3 regions of the Rubneribacter sp. genome follow, and region 3 is predicted to be linked to each of the others. Evidence: predicted binding sites of a transcription regulator. Region 3 holds the regulator's gene; each other region holds the start of a gene.

Region 1 (5,106 bases), on a different contig from region 3:
TCCACCCCGCGCGCCGTCTGCGCCTCCATGACGCCCTTCATGTCGTTCATGAACACGGGGATGAAATGGACCGTCGAGGTGAACGTGAACGCGTACTTGTACGGCACGTGCAGCACCTTCACCGCCGCGTTGGCAAGGTCGTTGGTTTTGGTCACGTAGAACACCAAAAAGAGCGGTATGGCCGCCGCCGCAAGACGCACGATGGTCGTGAGCGCCGCAAGCAGGCTTCCCGTGCCGATGTAGCCCCACGGCAGCTGCACAAGCTGCACGCCTGCGGGCGTTGTGAGCAGCTGCACCACTGCCAAAATCAGCGAGAACGCCAGCACCGCCCGCACCAGTCCGAGCGTCTGCCGCACCATGCCGCACATTGCCGCCAGTGCAAGCCCCGCCGCCAGCAACGCCATTAAAAACACCAGGCTGCTCGTGCAAAAGCAGGCAACGGCGAACAGAGCCGCCGCGCCCAGCTTCGCCACGGGGTTCATGCGGTGCAGCGGGCTTTCCCCCGGCACGTACTCCAAAAACGCGCTCATGCGAGCCCTCCTTCCGCAACCGTCGCCACCGCTTCCACCATGTCCTCGAGCGTGTTCGCCCTCCCCACCGGGCCTTCCGCCAAACTCGGCACACGGCGCGCAAGCTCCAAAGACACATCCACCACCTGCGGCGGCATGAGCGAGGCGCGCGCCAGCGTGTCGCGGTTGCGCAGCACTTCGAACACGGGACCGTCGTCAACCACGCGCCCGTCGTTCATCACGATGCAGCGCTTCGCGTAGTCGGCCACCACCTCCATGTCGTGGCACACCATGAGCACCGTCGTCCCCGCCTCGTGCATACGGCGCACGATGTTCATCACCTTCGTGCATTCCCGATAGTCCAGACCCGTCGTCGGCTCGTCGAGCACCACCACCGGCGGCGCGAGCACCACGATGGAGGCGAGCGCCAGCAGCTGACGCGCGCCCCGGTTGAGCAGAAACGGGTCGACGTCGGGGTTGAAGCCGAACTCGCGGATCATCTCGTCAACGCGCTCCTCGGCTTGTTGCGCGTCCTCGAAAGCGGCGCCCTTCCCCGCCAACCCGAGCGCCTTGAAGCCGAACAGCAGCTCCTCGCGCACCGTGTTGCAGCAGATCTGGCTGTCGGGGTTTTGGAACAAAAAGCCCACCGTGCGCGCCAGGTGGCTCGTCTTAAGCTCGGTGGTGGAAACGCCGTCCACCAGCACCTGGCCCGCATCCGGCTTCAAAAGGCCGTTCACCAGACGCATGGTGGTGGACTTGCCCGCGCCGTTCGTGCCTGCAAACGCCACGAACTCCCCCTGCTCAATGGCGAAACTCACGCCTTTCAAGACGGGAAGCGCCGCCTCGTAGGACGCGCGCACCTCCCGAAACTCCACCATGCTCATGCGACCACCCGCTCCAACGCATCGCACGCCTCGCTCACCGTGCGCACCGCCGCACGCTCGCACACGCCCCTGTCGGCCAAACGATTTACCAGCGTGGTTGACCGCGGGCAGTTCACCCCGATCTCCAGCAGCTCATCGGCATGAGCAAGCACCTGCCTTGGCTCGTCGGCAAAGCGGATGCGCCCGCCCTCAACCACCACCAGCATATCGGCATAGCGCGAAAGGAGCGCGATCTTCTGCTCCACCACCACAACCGTGGTTCCATGAGTGCGCGCGTAGGAAACCAGCAGGTCGAACACGCTCTGCGAGCTGGCTGGATCAAGTTCGGCGGTCGGCTCGTCCAGCACGAGCACCTTCGGCTCCATGGCCAGCACCGAGGCGATGGCCACCTTTTGCCTCTGCCCGCCGGAAAGCGATGCGATGGTTCGCTCGCGCAGATCGGCTATGCCCATGTCGGCGAGCGCCCGTTCCAGGCGGGTTTCCATTTCGTCGCGCGGCACCCCGAAGTTCTCCATCCCGTAGAGCACCTCGTCTTCCACCACCGGCGTCACGAACTGGCTGTCCACATCCTGGCACACGCTTCCCACCGCACATGAGAGGTCGGTGAGCGCCGTCTCGCAGGTGTCCAGCCCGCCCACCAGCACCGACCCGTAGAAATCGCCCGGATAGCAGTGCGGCACGATGCCGTTCATGGCGTAGGTGAGCGTGGACTTGCCCGAACCCGCCGGGCCGGTGATGCCTACAAACGTCCCCGCCGGAATGGAGAGGTTGATGTCGCGCACCGTTGGCTCACCGCCCTCCCGGTATTGAAACGAAAAGTCAGTGATTTCTATCATAGGGCGCCTTTCTAAAACGATGGAGGTTACCAAAACGATATAGGTTGAACAAAACGGTACCGGTTGAGTAAAACGACACAGGTTGAACAAAATGGCACAGGTCGAACAAATGTCAGCGAGGGTTCGCGCGGTGCCTCAGATTGCCGAAATGGCGCAGGTGACGCGTACTTCGGCACGCGAGCCTTCGCCATTGCGGCAAGATGAGGCACCCCGCGAAGCCGCAGCGTCGGGCGGTTCCGGCGGTCGGTAGACCGCCGGAACTCTTAGCGCTTCAAAACCTTCTTGAGCGGCAGCGCCAAAATCTGCACCAGCACCGCGTTGAACGTGGCCGTGCCCAGCACGATGGCAGCATACGTTGCCAGCGCCACCATCATGTCGCCACCCGTGGACATCACGTTGATGCAGACCGACAAAAACGCGAACACGCCGCCGGACACCAGCGTGGAGGCAAACGTGTTCACCAGCGGATTGAGGTCCAGCTTGTCGCCGATTTCCATGGGCACCCTCACCAGCAGGCCGCACACGAGCGCGCCCAGCACCTCGGAGGGGATGTTCAAAAGCGGCGTGGCGTTGAGCAGGGGAATTTGGCACACAAGCCCGGCCAAAAGACCGATGACAACCGCCTGCCCCACCTTCGGCCGCGTCAAGACGATGGCCAGGCAGTACATGGCGATGATGAAGTTGGGCTTCATGCCCATGGACGAAAGCAGCGAACCCACCGTGAGTTTGAGCACCGCACCCGCCGCCAGCAGCACGGCGATGAGGATAAGGTCCTGTGTGGAAAGCCCCGCCTGTTTTTGCGGCGCGGCCACTTCGCGCTTGCGCGCCCCGACAGGCGATACAGCGGCCACCTGCGTTGCAACCTCGCGCTTGATCTGCTGTTCCATGTTCCTCAGTCCTTTCTTGGCGGAGCTTCCCGCCGGTCGTTGCCCCTCCCGGGGCGTCATCCTTTTGCCGGCACGCGCTTCGCTGACGAGGAACCCCCCATTGCCGTCCAACAAAGAGCCGCAAACAAAAAAGACCTGTCCTTCGAGATAAAGGACAGGTCTTCAACCTGCGGTGCCACCTTTATTGGCTCTGCAATGCAGAACCCTCTCACGAACATGCCAACACATGTTCTGCCCTTGACGCAGGCTCACGGTCCAGATACTCGGTCGCTTTCTGCAGCGCTTGCGTCTGCATCCGGCTTCCTTTCCCCTTTCCCTCGGCGAACCATTTACCGCCCAGCTTCCTACGGGAATCCCAGCTACGCCCGCTCTCTGTGAGTGCTCATGACGGCTTGACTTTCGCCTCATCGGTTTGAGGTATTCAGTTGTGGCGCAAACTATAGCACAACGCTCCGGAATGCTGTCAAGAGGAATTTGGGGCAATCTGGCCGCCGCAAGAGAGCGCACCTTCTCAAATGCAAGGAGCTGCGAGGGCGCGGACATGGCGTGGGCACCGAAACGCGCAGGCAGTTACGAAAGCGGCTTCCCCTCTCTGCGAAACCGACGTTGCCGCAAGCACGCGTCTGCCGAACCCCGGGCCACGCCCCCCTGGCCGGGTGCGTCGACGGGTCCCGCCCGCCGGGTCAAGCCCTTCAAGGCGCCTGCGGGACCTTGCGCGGCAAGCCGACCCGCGCGTGCCGCAGGGCGCCGTTCGCGGTCAGCCCGCGATCGCGCCCTGCCCCGCCGCTCACTCCCCGGCGGCGAGGTAGGCCATGATGAGACGACGGGTCTCGGCGGCCGTGGGCTCGCCGTCGCCATGAACGCGCAGCATGGAGCGCGTGCGCGCAAGGCCGATGGCGGTGGACGAGGCCACCAGCGCCTCCTCTTCCACCGACTGGCCGGCGAGCATGCGGCGATCAGGGTGCTCGGCCAGATGGGAGCGCAACGCGGACGCTATGGAGTGCTGCACGGCCAGCAGGTCGCGCTGGCCCTGGAAGAACAGCTGGGGCATGGCGCACAGCGCCTCGCGACGCAGGGCCGCAACGTCCTCGTCCTCATCCGACGCCAAGCTTGCGCCCACCACGTCCACCAGTACATCCAGATAGCATGCCTCGCTCTGCTCCGCAAGGACGGCCGTCAGCCGCTCGTCATCGGGAAACGCGTTGAACCGGCCTGTGACGGCGGCCGCCTTCGACGGGAAGTAGTTGAAGAAGGTCTTTTTCGATATCTCGGCGCGGGCGCAGATGTCCTCCACCGTCACCCCGTCGAAGCCCCGCTCCAGCACCAGTTCGAGCGCCGCCCGCTCCGCCGCAAGCCGAGCTTTGAGCTTTTTGCGGTACCTAAGCCCTTCCGAAGCTGCATGCTCCTGATCCACGTTACGTTCCGCCTCCCGACGATGACGATGCCGATGTGCCGTTTCCGTGCAGGGTACCACAACTTCTGTTTCGAGCACTTTTCTTTTACCGAATGAATATTTATACTGGGTGTAAATTACCGGAGCCGCCGACAGGGGCGTCTTCGGGGCCGGGCGCAAGCCCTCCCCGAGGACGCCTTTGTTTGCGGCAGCACCTCACGCATCGGAAGGAACACGCTCTATGGGTCTTACGCGTAAGCAGATCGTCATGTTGGCCGTCCTCGTGTTCGGCACGTTCGTCACCGTGCTCAACCAAACCGTCGTGGCCCCGGCCCTACCGTCGGTCATGGCGGAGATGAGCGTGGACGCCGCCACCGCGCAGTGGCTCACCACTGGGTTCACCCTGGTGAACGCCATCATGATTCCCATCACGGCGTTTCTGACCGACCGTTTCACCACCAAGCGCCTGTTCTTGGTCTCCATGACCGTGTTCACGCTAGGGAGCTTCTTGGCCGGCTGGGGGCCGAACTTCGCCGTGCTGTTGCTGGGGCGCCTTGTGCAGGCGGCGGGCGCGGGCATCCTCATGCCGCTGGTGAT
Region 2 (5,106 bases), on a different contig from region 3:
CGGCGGTCTCGGCGTGCTTCGGCCCCACCAGGCGCTTGCCCTCGCGTCCGAGCGCAGGCAGCTCCATGAGGATCCAAAACGCCACGACCAGCGCGAAGCCAACGGCCACCAGGCTGTTGACCACGCCCGTCCCAATGGCCACCACGCCGGTGGCGCCGCTTTTCGCGAAGTCCGACGCCCACGTGCCCACCGCGGCCAGGGCGTCGTTGAGGTACGTGCGCACGTTGTCGTTGGCCAGGACGTCGGCGTAGCGTTCGTACAAGCCGTTGCCCCAGGCAATGATGTCGTTCACGTAGGTGGGGACGCTTTCAACGAGGTTGGCGAACTGATCGCCCACGCCGAACACCGGCGAGAACATGAGCAGGGCCACAAGCGCCAGCACGGCGAACATGAGCACGTAGGCGACAACCGTCCCCCACACGCGGGGAACGCCGAGCCTCTCCAGCTTGTTGACGGGGCCGCGCAAGCAGAACACGATGACGACCGTCCACAAAACGATGCCCACTGGCACGCTCAGGATGTTGACGAGGTAAACCGCGACCCCCGTGAGGAGGATGGCGCCGACCGCGGTCCACACCGCGAGGAAAGAGCGCTTCGCTTTGTCAACCTTGTCGTCCCGGTCGGCCGGCGTCGCTTCGACTTTGGGCAGATCCACCGGATCATGCTCCTTCCGAAGAAGGGCGGTCCTGCGCGGACGGTGCGGAAGGGGCCTCGCCCTGGGAGGCCGTCCCGTAGGTGAAGTACTGCTGCGACGAAGAAACGTCGGCCGTTGCGGCGGTGGCCACCGCGTCGGCTATGGCGGATGCGGTTTCGGACGTCCTGTCGGCCACGGTGCGCTTGGCGGCCGCGCGCTCCTCGCGCTGCACGCGCTGCTCGGCCCGCTGCTCGCGCTGGTCGGCCACGGCCTCCTGCGTGGCGCGCACCGCCGTGGCGGCGGCTTCCTTGACCGCCCGCGTTGCGGAAACCGCCGGGGAATCGTCCGAGGAGGGCTTTTCGGCGCGCGCCTCCTGGTCGGCCTTGGCTTGCCCGAGGGCAACGGACTCGTCGCTGGCGCGCCGCGGCTTGAAGGCGCTGCGGACGCGGCTCGTCACGGAGTTGACCAGCTCCATGGGAGCGCTGGTCACCGAGTCCACCGCCTCGACGGCCGACGACACCGATCCCGTGATGTCGTTGACATCCTCCAGGATCTGGTCGACGCGCATCAGCTCCAGGTTGGCGGCGTCCACCGTGAGCGAGACGCGCTCGATGAGGGGATCGGCCTTGGCCGCAACCGGCTCGAGCGACGCGGTGATGCGCTCGACGCTGGCCAGCGTGGGCTCCACCTGCTTCTGCAAGTCATCCACCGTCTTGCGCGCCTTGCGCACGGTCATGACCAGCTCCACGACAAGCCAAGCCAAAACCGCGCCCACGACCACGTACACCACCGGCAACGCTATATTGAGAACCTCGCTGATATCCATTGCGCCTCCTGCTTGTTCGAAGTCACCACTATAGCACGATCATCCCTGGATTCTATGCTGGCCGGACCATGTTTCCACCCTGCTTCCATAGGAGTTGGGAATCGGTTACCTTCGGCGCGACGTGGGATTTTCGAAAAGCCGAAGGAACGGCGGCGCGAGCCTAGGAAGCCGCGTCGCCGTCACCGGCCCCGCCTCCTTCCCCCGTGCGGGACGAGGAGGGCGGCGGGGGCGCGGCCTGCGCGCGGTCGCGGGCGGCGGCGTCGGCGCGGTAGGCCTCCCAGCCGCGCTCGCTTGGACGGTAGAAGCAGCCGCGCTCCAAGCCCTCGGGCAGGTAGCGCTGCTCCACCCAGCCGCCGGGATAACTATGGGGGTACTTGTACTGCCCGTAGTTCTCCGAGCCGGGACGGTGGCGGTCGCGCAAATGGTCGGGCACCTTGCGCGCGGGGCCGTGGCGCACCTCGGCCAACGCCGCGTCGATGCCGGCCTCCGCCGCGTTGCTCTTGGGGGCGAGCGCCAGGTAGACAGCCGCCTGCGCCAGGTTGATGCGGCACTCGGGATAGCCTATGACCTCGGCCGACTTGAACGCCGCCTCAGCCACCAAAAGCGCCTGTGGATCGGCGTTGCCGATGTCCTCCGACGCGGCGATGAACATGCGCCGGGCTATGAACTTGGGGTCCTCTCCCCCGTCTATCATGCGGGCGAGCCAGTACAGGGCCGCATCGGGATCGCTGCCGCGCATGGACTTGATGAACGCCGAGATGACATCGTAGTGCATGTCCTTGTTCTTGTCGTAAGGCAGGCTGCGATGCGGCGTGGCGGCGCGCACGCTGCCCTCGTCCACGAGCGCGGGCTTTTCGCGCGTGCCCGGCTCCATCATGCCGGCGGCCAGCTCAAGCGTGGTGAGCGCCGTGCGCCCGTCGCCCCCAGCCAGAAGCACTATGGCGCTGCGCGCCTTGTCGGAAAGCGCGTAGCGGCCGTCCAGACCGCGCGCATCGGCAAGCGCGCGATCCACCAGCAGCCCGATGTCGGCGTCCGTAAGCCCGTGCAGCTCCACCACGCGCGAGCGGCTGATGAGCGCGGAGTTCACCTCGAAAAACGGGTTTTCGGTGGTGGCCCCCACCAGCACGACCACGCGGTCCTCCACCGCATGCAGAAGCGCATCCTGCTGGCTGCGGTTGAAGCGGTGGATCTCGTCCACGAACAGGATGGTGCGCAGCCCGCTCATGGTCAGGCGCTTCTCGGCCGCGTCTATCTCGCGGCGCAGATCCGACACCGTGCCGCCGATGGCCGACACCTCCACGAACTCGGCCCGCGTCGTCTCGGCGACGACGTGCGCGAGCGAGGTCTTTCCCGTGCCCGCCGGCCCGAACAGGATGACCGAGCTCAGCTTGTCCTGCTCGATGGCGGCGCGCAGCCAGCTTCCCGGCCCCACGGCCTCCTCCTGGCCGACGACCTCCTCCAGCGTGCGGGGGCGCATCCGAACGGCGAGCGGCGCCACTTCCGACTTCCGCTCGTTCTCCATGTCTGTAAACAGCGTATCCATGCTCCCTATAGTACCATGCGAACGCTTGTTTGCCTATAGGGTGTTTGCGGATACCGCCCAACAATCTTTTTGTCAAGTCTTTATTTTGCACGTGCGGGCCATATACTCGAAGTGGTCCTGCCTTCGGAACCATACTTTTGCGATGGACCGACGTTTTTGCATGAGGGAGCTCAAGATAGCGCGTGGAATGGAGATTCGTATCCGTTGATACGAAAGCCAGGAAGCGGGCTGCGAGCACCCACCTTTTGAGGTGGGTTCATCCTTCTGGCCGGGGGCAGGGCTTTTTCGCGCCCGAAATTGGGTTGTCACTCCACCACATCGTTTCGCATCCCGTCGCCCGCACGCGGCGCGTTGTGCGGCTATGCGCCACGCGGCCCTGACGGCGCGCGCGGGCCGCGTCCCTACGCGCCCCCGTCCTCGGCGGCAGGAAAGCGCAGGACGAACGTGGTGCCGGCGCCCTCGGCGCTTTCCACGTCGATGGTGCCGTTGTGGTAGATGACCGCGTGCTTCACGATGGCAAGCCCCAACCCCGTGCCGCCCGTCTCCTTCGAGCGGCTCTTGTCCACGCGGAAGAAGCGCTCGAATATCTTGTCGTGCATGTCCTCCGGGATGCCCGGGCCGGTGTCCGTCACCCGCACGACCACCTGCTTCTGCACGGTGAAGGGCTCCTCCCCCGTCCCGTGCCGCAAGATGTTGGCCTGCTGCGGCGTCATCCCGCGATCCACCTGCGCGTAGGCGGTGCGCGTAAGCTCCAGGCCCACCGTCATCGTCACGCTGCCGCCCTCGTGGTTGTAGCGGACGCCGTTCTCTATGAGGTTGTACAGCATCTCCTCCGCCAGCGTCTGGCTGCCGGCGATGCAGGCGCGGTCCCCCTCCACGCGCACGTCGATACCCTGGTCGGCAGCGAAGCTGGCAAGCCGCTCCGCCACGCGCTGCGCCACGGAGCGCAGGTCGATGACCGCGCTGGCGTCGTTGCCGAACGCAGACTCGTCCAGCTTCGAGAGCGTGAGCACGTCGTTGATGAGCGAACGCATGGCCTGGGCCTCGTCGTAAATGAGCGCGGCGAACTTCTGGCGGTCGCCCGGCTGCACCATGTCGTTTTTCATGAGCTCGGCGTAGCCGCTGATCACCTGCAGGGGCGTCTTCATCTCGTGGCTCACGTTGCTGGAGAAGTCCCGCCGCATGTTCTCGGCTTCGGCCAGTTCGCGGTTTTGGGCCTTGAGCTGGCGCTGCTGCTCGTCTATGCGGATGAGCAGCGGATCCATCTCCTCGTAGATCTCGTTCTCCAAAGGGTTGGTGAAGTCGAGCGCGTCGATGGGCTTCATGATGCGCTTGGTGAGCTCCTTCGACAGCACGAACACGAGCAGGGCGGCCACGGCCAGCGCCACGAGCACCGGCACCAGCATGTCGCCCAAAAACGACAGCAGAGAATGGCGCGTCTCCGACAGGCGCACGATGGAGCCGTCGATGAGCCGCACGGCCGCGTACACCGTGTCGGTGCCGAGCGTCTCCGAATAGCGCATGATGACGGCCTCGCCGGTGCGCGCGGCTTCCTGCACCTCGGGACGGTCGGCATGGTTGTCCATCGAGGACGAGTCGGCGGCGCTGTCGAACAGCACCGTGCCGTCCTCGGCGATGAGCGTGTAGCGCGTAAGCCCCGAGAACTGCTCCGCGAGCGCGGACTCGTTGTCCGAAGACGGCGTGGCGTTGAGGTAGCGCGCGGCATCCTGGGCGCTCCCGACCAGCTCGGCCTCCGCGTCGCGCTCGTAAGAGAAGTAGTAGATGCTGGTCATGGCCACGGCTAGCACCACAATGACGCCGAGCGTGAACGCGAGCACGCTCGTGAATATCTTGCCGGAGAGGCTTTTCACCTTGAAGTGCGTGGGGCTCATCGGCGGCCCGCCCTACGCGGGACGTTTGATGCAGTAGCCGACGCCGCGCACCGTCTGGATGCATGCGTCGGCACCCTCGCAGCCGGCAGACAGCTTCTGCCGAAGCGTCTGGATGTGCACGTCCACCGTGCGCGTCTCGCCCACGTACGTCACGCCCCACACGTCCTCGAGCAGCTGGCGGCGCGAAAGGACATGGCCCTCGTTCTTCATG
Region 3 (5,106 bases):
AACCGCATGGGCGGCGGCGTGGGGTCGCGCTTCGGCGAAGGTGAGAGCCAGCTGGAGGTGGACCGTCGCATGGTGCGCAAGCGCATCACGTCCATCAAGCGCGAGCTCAAGCACCTGGCTGAGGTGCGCGCCGTGCAGCGCGAGAGTCGCTACGAAAGCGGCATGTTCAAAGTGGCGCTGGCCGGCTACACGAACGCCGGCAAGTCGAGCCTGCTCAATCGTCTGACCGGGGCCGACGTCCTGGCCTACGATAAGCTGTTCGCCACGCTCGACTCCACCACGCGCAGGTTCGAGCTGCCCGAAGGACGCGAGATAACCATAACCGATACGGTCGGTTTCATCCAGAAGCTGCCCACCACGCTTGTGGAGGCGTTCAAGTCCACGCTCGACGAGATCACAGGTGCCGATCTTGTGCTGCACGTGGTGGATGCGTCGTCTGAGGAGCGTGAGGCCCAGATAGCCGCTGTCGAGGACGTGCTCGAGCAGATTGGTGCCCAGGACCTGCGCCGCGTGCTCGTGTTCAACAAATGCGATCTGGTCAGCGCCGAGGATGCGGGCGCCATCGAGTCGCGTCATGCTCAGGCGCAAATCGTGTCGGCGGCCACAGGGGAGGGCATAGAGGCTCTCGTCGATCACATCGCGCGCATCGCCTCGGCGCACGACGAGCGCCTCGAGGTTCTTGTTCCGTACGAGCGCGGCGACCTTGTGTCGGTGGCGCACGAGCGCTGCCGTATCCTATCCGAGGCACACGAAGAGGGCGGGACGCGTATCACCATGCTGGCTTCGCCCTCCTACGCCGGGATGTTCCGTCGGTTTGCAGTTGGGGGCGAATAGGCGAAACGCTCTTCCCTGCGCGCCGCCCTCCGCTCTGCCTCGATGGCGGAGGGCGGCGCTGCGCTTCAGGCACCTCCGTCCCGTATGGGTGCGCGGATCGCGAGCGCCTAAAGGGCGGGCGCGCAGACCCTACAGGCGGCGAAACACCGCCACCACCTTGCCCGCGATGGAGCAATCGGTTGTGATGATGGGATCCATGGAGGAGTTCTCGGGCTGCAGGCGGATGTGGTCGCTTTCCTTGTAGAAGCGCTTGACCGTGGCGCCGTCGTCGATAATGGCCACCACGATGTCGCCGTTGTTGGCGACAGGCTGCTCCTTGACCACGACGTAGTCGCCGTCGTTGATGCCCGCCTCTATCATGCTCTCACCGCGCACCGACAGCAGGAAAGAGGGGGAGTCGCCCACGATGTCGGTAGGAAGCGACAGCGTGTCGGTGATGTTCTCCTCGGCCAGGATGGGAGTGCCAGCGGCAACGTTGCCGACGAGCGGAACGTTCACGATCTTGCCGAAGCTGGGCTGCACGATGTTCGACGCCGCAGAGGCGTCCTCGAGCGGATAGGTGAGGGCGATGGAGCGCGACTTGAGCGGGTCGCGCTTGATGAGGCCCTTCTCCTCAAGGGCTTTGAGGTGGACGTGCACAGTGGAGGGGGAGGAGAGCCCCAGGCTTTGGCAGACCTCGCGCACCGTCGGGCCGTACCCTTTCTCCCGGATGCACTCTTCGATGCAGTCGAGCACGGCTCGCTGGCGTTTCGTCACTTTTCCCGTCATGGCCCTTCCTTTCCTCGGGTCGTACATATGTTCAATTTTTCTATTGACATGAACCTATGTTCGCTCTATTATATACGCGAACATAGGTTCTACGCAAGGCCAAGGAGGCAAAAAATGAGGAATTTCGATCTGCGGTGCCCTGTGGACGGCACGTCGGCGCTGGATCCGGGGCTTACGCACGGGCTCGCTCCGAAGGGGATCGTCATCGATTTCCCCACGAACGCCTGCGGGCGAAAGAGGCTTGAGGGCGCCGCGACGCCGACGTCTGGGAGGCGTCTGTCGAGCGAAACCCTCCAGAGCCTGGCTTATGGCACCGCGCGCGGCAAGGCTTTCGACCGTGTTCCCGTCAGCCAAGCCGTTGTGACTGGCTTCGCGTTTGTTGCCCTGGCGATGGCGAGCGCAGTCTTCGGGCTGTAGGCGGCGGCGTCAAGGCGCGTGTCGGTGGGTTTTTCTTGCAGGGAAGCGGCATTTCGATTGAGGCACTATATCTGGTATGTTAGGCTTGGCCTACGTCAACCGAAGGAGCTGTCCTCTATGCGTTGCCCTGCTTGCGGAAACACCGAATCCAAGGTGGTCGATTCCCGCCCGTCGGAAGACGGTACGGCCATCCGCCGCCGACGCGAGTGCCTGGATTGCGGCCGGCGCTTCACCACGTACGAGCGTTTGGGGGACAACCCCTTGCTCGTGACCAAAGCGGATGGATCATCTGAGGCGTATGATCGTCAAAAGCTCATGCGCGGCCTGCTGATGGCCTGTGCGAAGCGGCCCATATCACCCGATCAGATCGCTTCGCTCATCGACAGCATAGAAACCGAGCTGCGCAACGCTTCGAAAAGCGAGATCCGCTCGAAGGAGCTGGGGGACATGGCGCTGGTGCGCCTGGCGAAGCTCGACGACGTCGCCTATGTGAGGTTCGCCAGCGTCTACAAGGATTTCCAAAACGTGGAGGAGTTCGCCTCCGCGCTCGAGGGGTTGCGCTGACATGGATGAGATCAAGATACCTGCGGTTCGAACGGATAACGGCCTGCCCATGCCCTCCTACGCTTACGAGGGCGACGCGGGGATCGATCTTCGGGCGACCGAGGACTGCGTGCTGGGGCCGCTTGAGAGGAAGCTCGTCCCATGCGGCGTTGCGGTGGCCATCCCTCCCGGCTACGCCGGACTCGTGCTGCCGCGCAGCGGGCTGGCCGCCAAGCATGGCGTGTCCTTGGTGAACGCCCCCGGCTTGATAGATTCCAACTACCGAGGCGAGATCAAGGCCATTCTCCTCAACACCGATCCCGACAACGCCTTCGAGGTGAGGCGGGGGGACCGCGTGGCGCAGCTTGTCGTGGTGAAGGTTCCCCGCATGACGCTTGAGGAGGTTGAGGATCTTTCTTCAACGGAGCGCGGTGCCGGTGGGTTTGGGAGCAGCGGTGTCAGCCTCTGAGCGAGGAGAGGCTTTCACGTTTCTCCCCTTTTGAAACGTATTGCATTAGAGTAACTCTAATTAGAGTTACTCTAATGCAATGATAGGAGAGTGGGCAATGCCTGACGAGAAGTCGACAGACGAAGGCGCCTGTGCGCCGGAGGGCGGCGCGTGGCTGGGCATCAAGGATGTTTCGGACATGACGGGTATCTCCGCGTTCACGATCCGCTATTACGACAAGTGCGGGTTCTTTCCGAATCTGGCGCGGGCCAAGCGCGGAGTCCGGCGTTTCTCGCGCGACGACGTGGAGCAGCTTCATCTCGTTGACGCTTTGAGGAAAAGCGGGCTGTCCATCGAGGGCATCCAGTACTTCGTGAGGCTTCAGAAGAGGGGTTCCGCCACGCGCGGCGAGCGCCTCTCCATCGTCAAGTCGCAGGAAACCGTTCTGGAGTACCATATCGCCGAATTGCAGGTGTGCTTGGACCGCCTCCGCTTTGCAGGCGCCAAGTTGGCCGAAAACGAAAGGCCTCGGGCATGAGAGGTTGTCAAAACGTCGTTTTCGACGACCTAGGAGTCGCGGAAGGGCAAAACAGGCCCTTAGAACGGCTCTCAGAGCCTCGTTTGTAAAACCCCAGTTCAAATGCATGATATTGAGCACCAGTGAAGGACATGAGATGACTGATCGCAAACAAGAGACGCCCGAGCCGCCTCCGGCTCCCGAAACGCGCCAATCCGGAGGCGGCGATCCGGGCGAACCCCGTCCGAACGGGCGGAACCTTGGAGAGGCCAAGTCCGCCCAGACGCTCGTTGCGCTTGCAAGCGTGTTCGGCCCGGTGTCGCTTTTCATAGGAGGCGTGTTTCTGTCGACGGCCGGCTTGATTTGCGCGATCATCGCGTACAGGAAGCTGGGCGCGCTTGCGAAGACCTCGGCCGAGACGCTTTCGGCCACAACGCGGCTGAAGCGGTCGAGCATCGTTGCCATGGCGGTGTGCGCCATAGCCGTCGTGCTCAACGCGGTGTCGGTTTACCTGCTGCTGCCCGAGCTCGTAGCGATGCTTGAAAGCGGCGACTACGCAACCCTGGCGAACCTCGGCGGCGCAGCGACGGGAGCCAGCTCGACATGGGGATGACGCCTCAAAGCGCCAATCGAAGCATTTTATTGATAACATATCTTATGTAAAGTCGAATTGAGGGACCGCTGATGCCCGAGAGCGGTCCTGCGCGCCCCCTTTCGGACTGACGCAAACCTTGCTTTCCGCGTTTTGCGAGCGAAGCGCATTGACGCTGTTTTTGCTCCGGACGCATCGCGCGCGACTCGATGCCTCTCTTGGTTAGAGTTACTCTAACCTTCCGTCGTCCTACGCATGGGCCGAGGCGTCTTTTACGATTCGATGGACAACTCCGCAAAAAAGCCGGCTTCGAAAAACCGGCCTTTTTGCGAAGAAGATATCTCGCTCCGAATTATTTATATGCGTCAATCTCGCTTTTCGTCCACTCGACCAACGCTGCCGACTCCTTGTCTTCCGTTGCTGCGTATTTCCCGGCAATCTTGCCAAAGACCAGCGCCTGGATAAGGCCATTGCCGCTCATATAGGCTGCTCCACCGCGCGAAGAGAACCCTTCGGTGCAACCACCTGCCGCGTAAAGACCTTTGATGATGCTTTTATCGGGGCGCAGCACATGGCCGGCAACATCGGTTGCCATACCGCCCTGCGTGTGACGAATCTCGCCGGTTATTTTCACCGCATAATAGGGACCATCGAAGTTTTCAGGAAGATGCGAGCGATTGAACTTGTCCTCGCCCTTCATTATGCCTTCCTGATACTCGTTGATCGTCTTCTCGAGCGTTGCCGCATCGGCCCCAATGGCAGCTGCGAGTTCGGCTGGGTTTTCCCCTTTCATGACGATGCCGGCTTCTTCCCAGCTGGCGTACTTGGCGCTCTTTTCTATTTGGGCATTGGTGAAGCAAAGGTAAGCAATATGGTCGGTTTGGGCGATCACGTGCGGAGAAAGCTCCGAATAGCCACCGTATTCGCTCATGAAGCGGTTGCCCTCCTGGTTCACGATAATGCCGCCATTGTTGGCAACGCCCTGCT

What was found. Region 3 encodes LexA, which represses DNA repair genes until DNA is damaged. Its sites were predicted from a motif close to CNAACANNTGTTNG; they were not measured.
Region 1: ACWKY3_RS08320 (tryptophan transporter) is a predicted target of LexA. The motif match lies at 3,336-3,349, and genes of this name have one in related genera.
Region 2: ACWKY3_RS10425 (replication-associated recombination protein A) is a predicted target of LexA. The motif match lies at 3,022-3,035, and genes of this name have one in related genera.

What each region holds. Positions count from the first base shown of each region.
Region 1 covers NZ_CBDTNW010000115.1:9,098-14,203, forward strand. Annotated here, with positions in the region: gene ACWKY3_RS08305 (energy-coupling factor transporter transmembrane component T family protein) at 1-530, opposite strand, end outside; gene ACWKY3_RS08310 (energy-coupling factor ABC transporter ATP-binding protein) at 527-1,393, opposite strand; gene ACWKY3_RS08315 (energy-coupling factor ABC transporter ATP-binding protein) at 1,390-2,229, opposite strand; gene ACWKY3_RS08320 (tryptophan transporter) at 2,493-3,116, opposite strand; gene ACWKY3_RS08325 (TetR family transcriptional regulator) at 3,904-4,530, opposite strand; gene ACWKY3_RS08330 (MDR family MFS transporter) at 4,751-5,106, shown strand, end outside.
Region 2 covers NZ_CBDTNW010000142.1:8,651-13,756, reverse strand. Annotated here, with positions in the region: gene ACWKY3_RS10435 (AI-2E family transporter) at 1-655, opposite strand, end outside; gene ACWKY3_RS10430 (DUF948 domain-containing protein) at 660-1,460, opposite strand; gene ACWKY3_RS10425 (replication-associated recombination protein A) at 1,621-3,003, opposite strand; RNA gene ssrS (6S RNA) at 3,115-3,288, shown strand; gene ACWKY3_RS10415 (ATP-binding protein) at 3,405-4,895, opposite strand; gene ACWKY3_RS10410 (response regulator transcription factor) at 4,908-5,106, opposite strand, start outside.
Region 3 covers NZ_CBDTNW010000145.1:27,654-32,759, reverse strand. Annotated here, with positions in the region: gene hflX (GTPase HflX) at 1-834, shown strand, start outside; gene lexA (transcriptional repressor LexA) at 964-1,602, opposite strand; gene ACWKY3_RS10645 (hypothetical protein) at 1,717-2,019, shown strand; gene nrdR (transcriptional regulator NrdR) at 2,137-2,583, shown strand; gene dut (dUTP diphosphatase) at 2,585-3,031, shown strand; gene ACWKY3_RS10630 (MerR family transcriptional regulator) at 3,129-3,548, shown strand; gene ACWKY3_RS10625 (hypothetical protein) at 3,685-4,140, shown strand; gene ACWKY3_RS10620 (FAD-dependent oxidoreductase) at 4,472-5,106, opposite strand, start outside.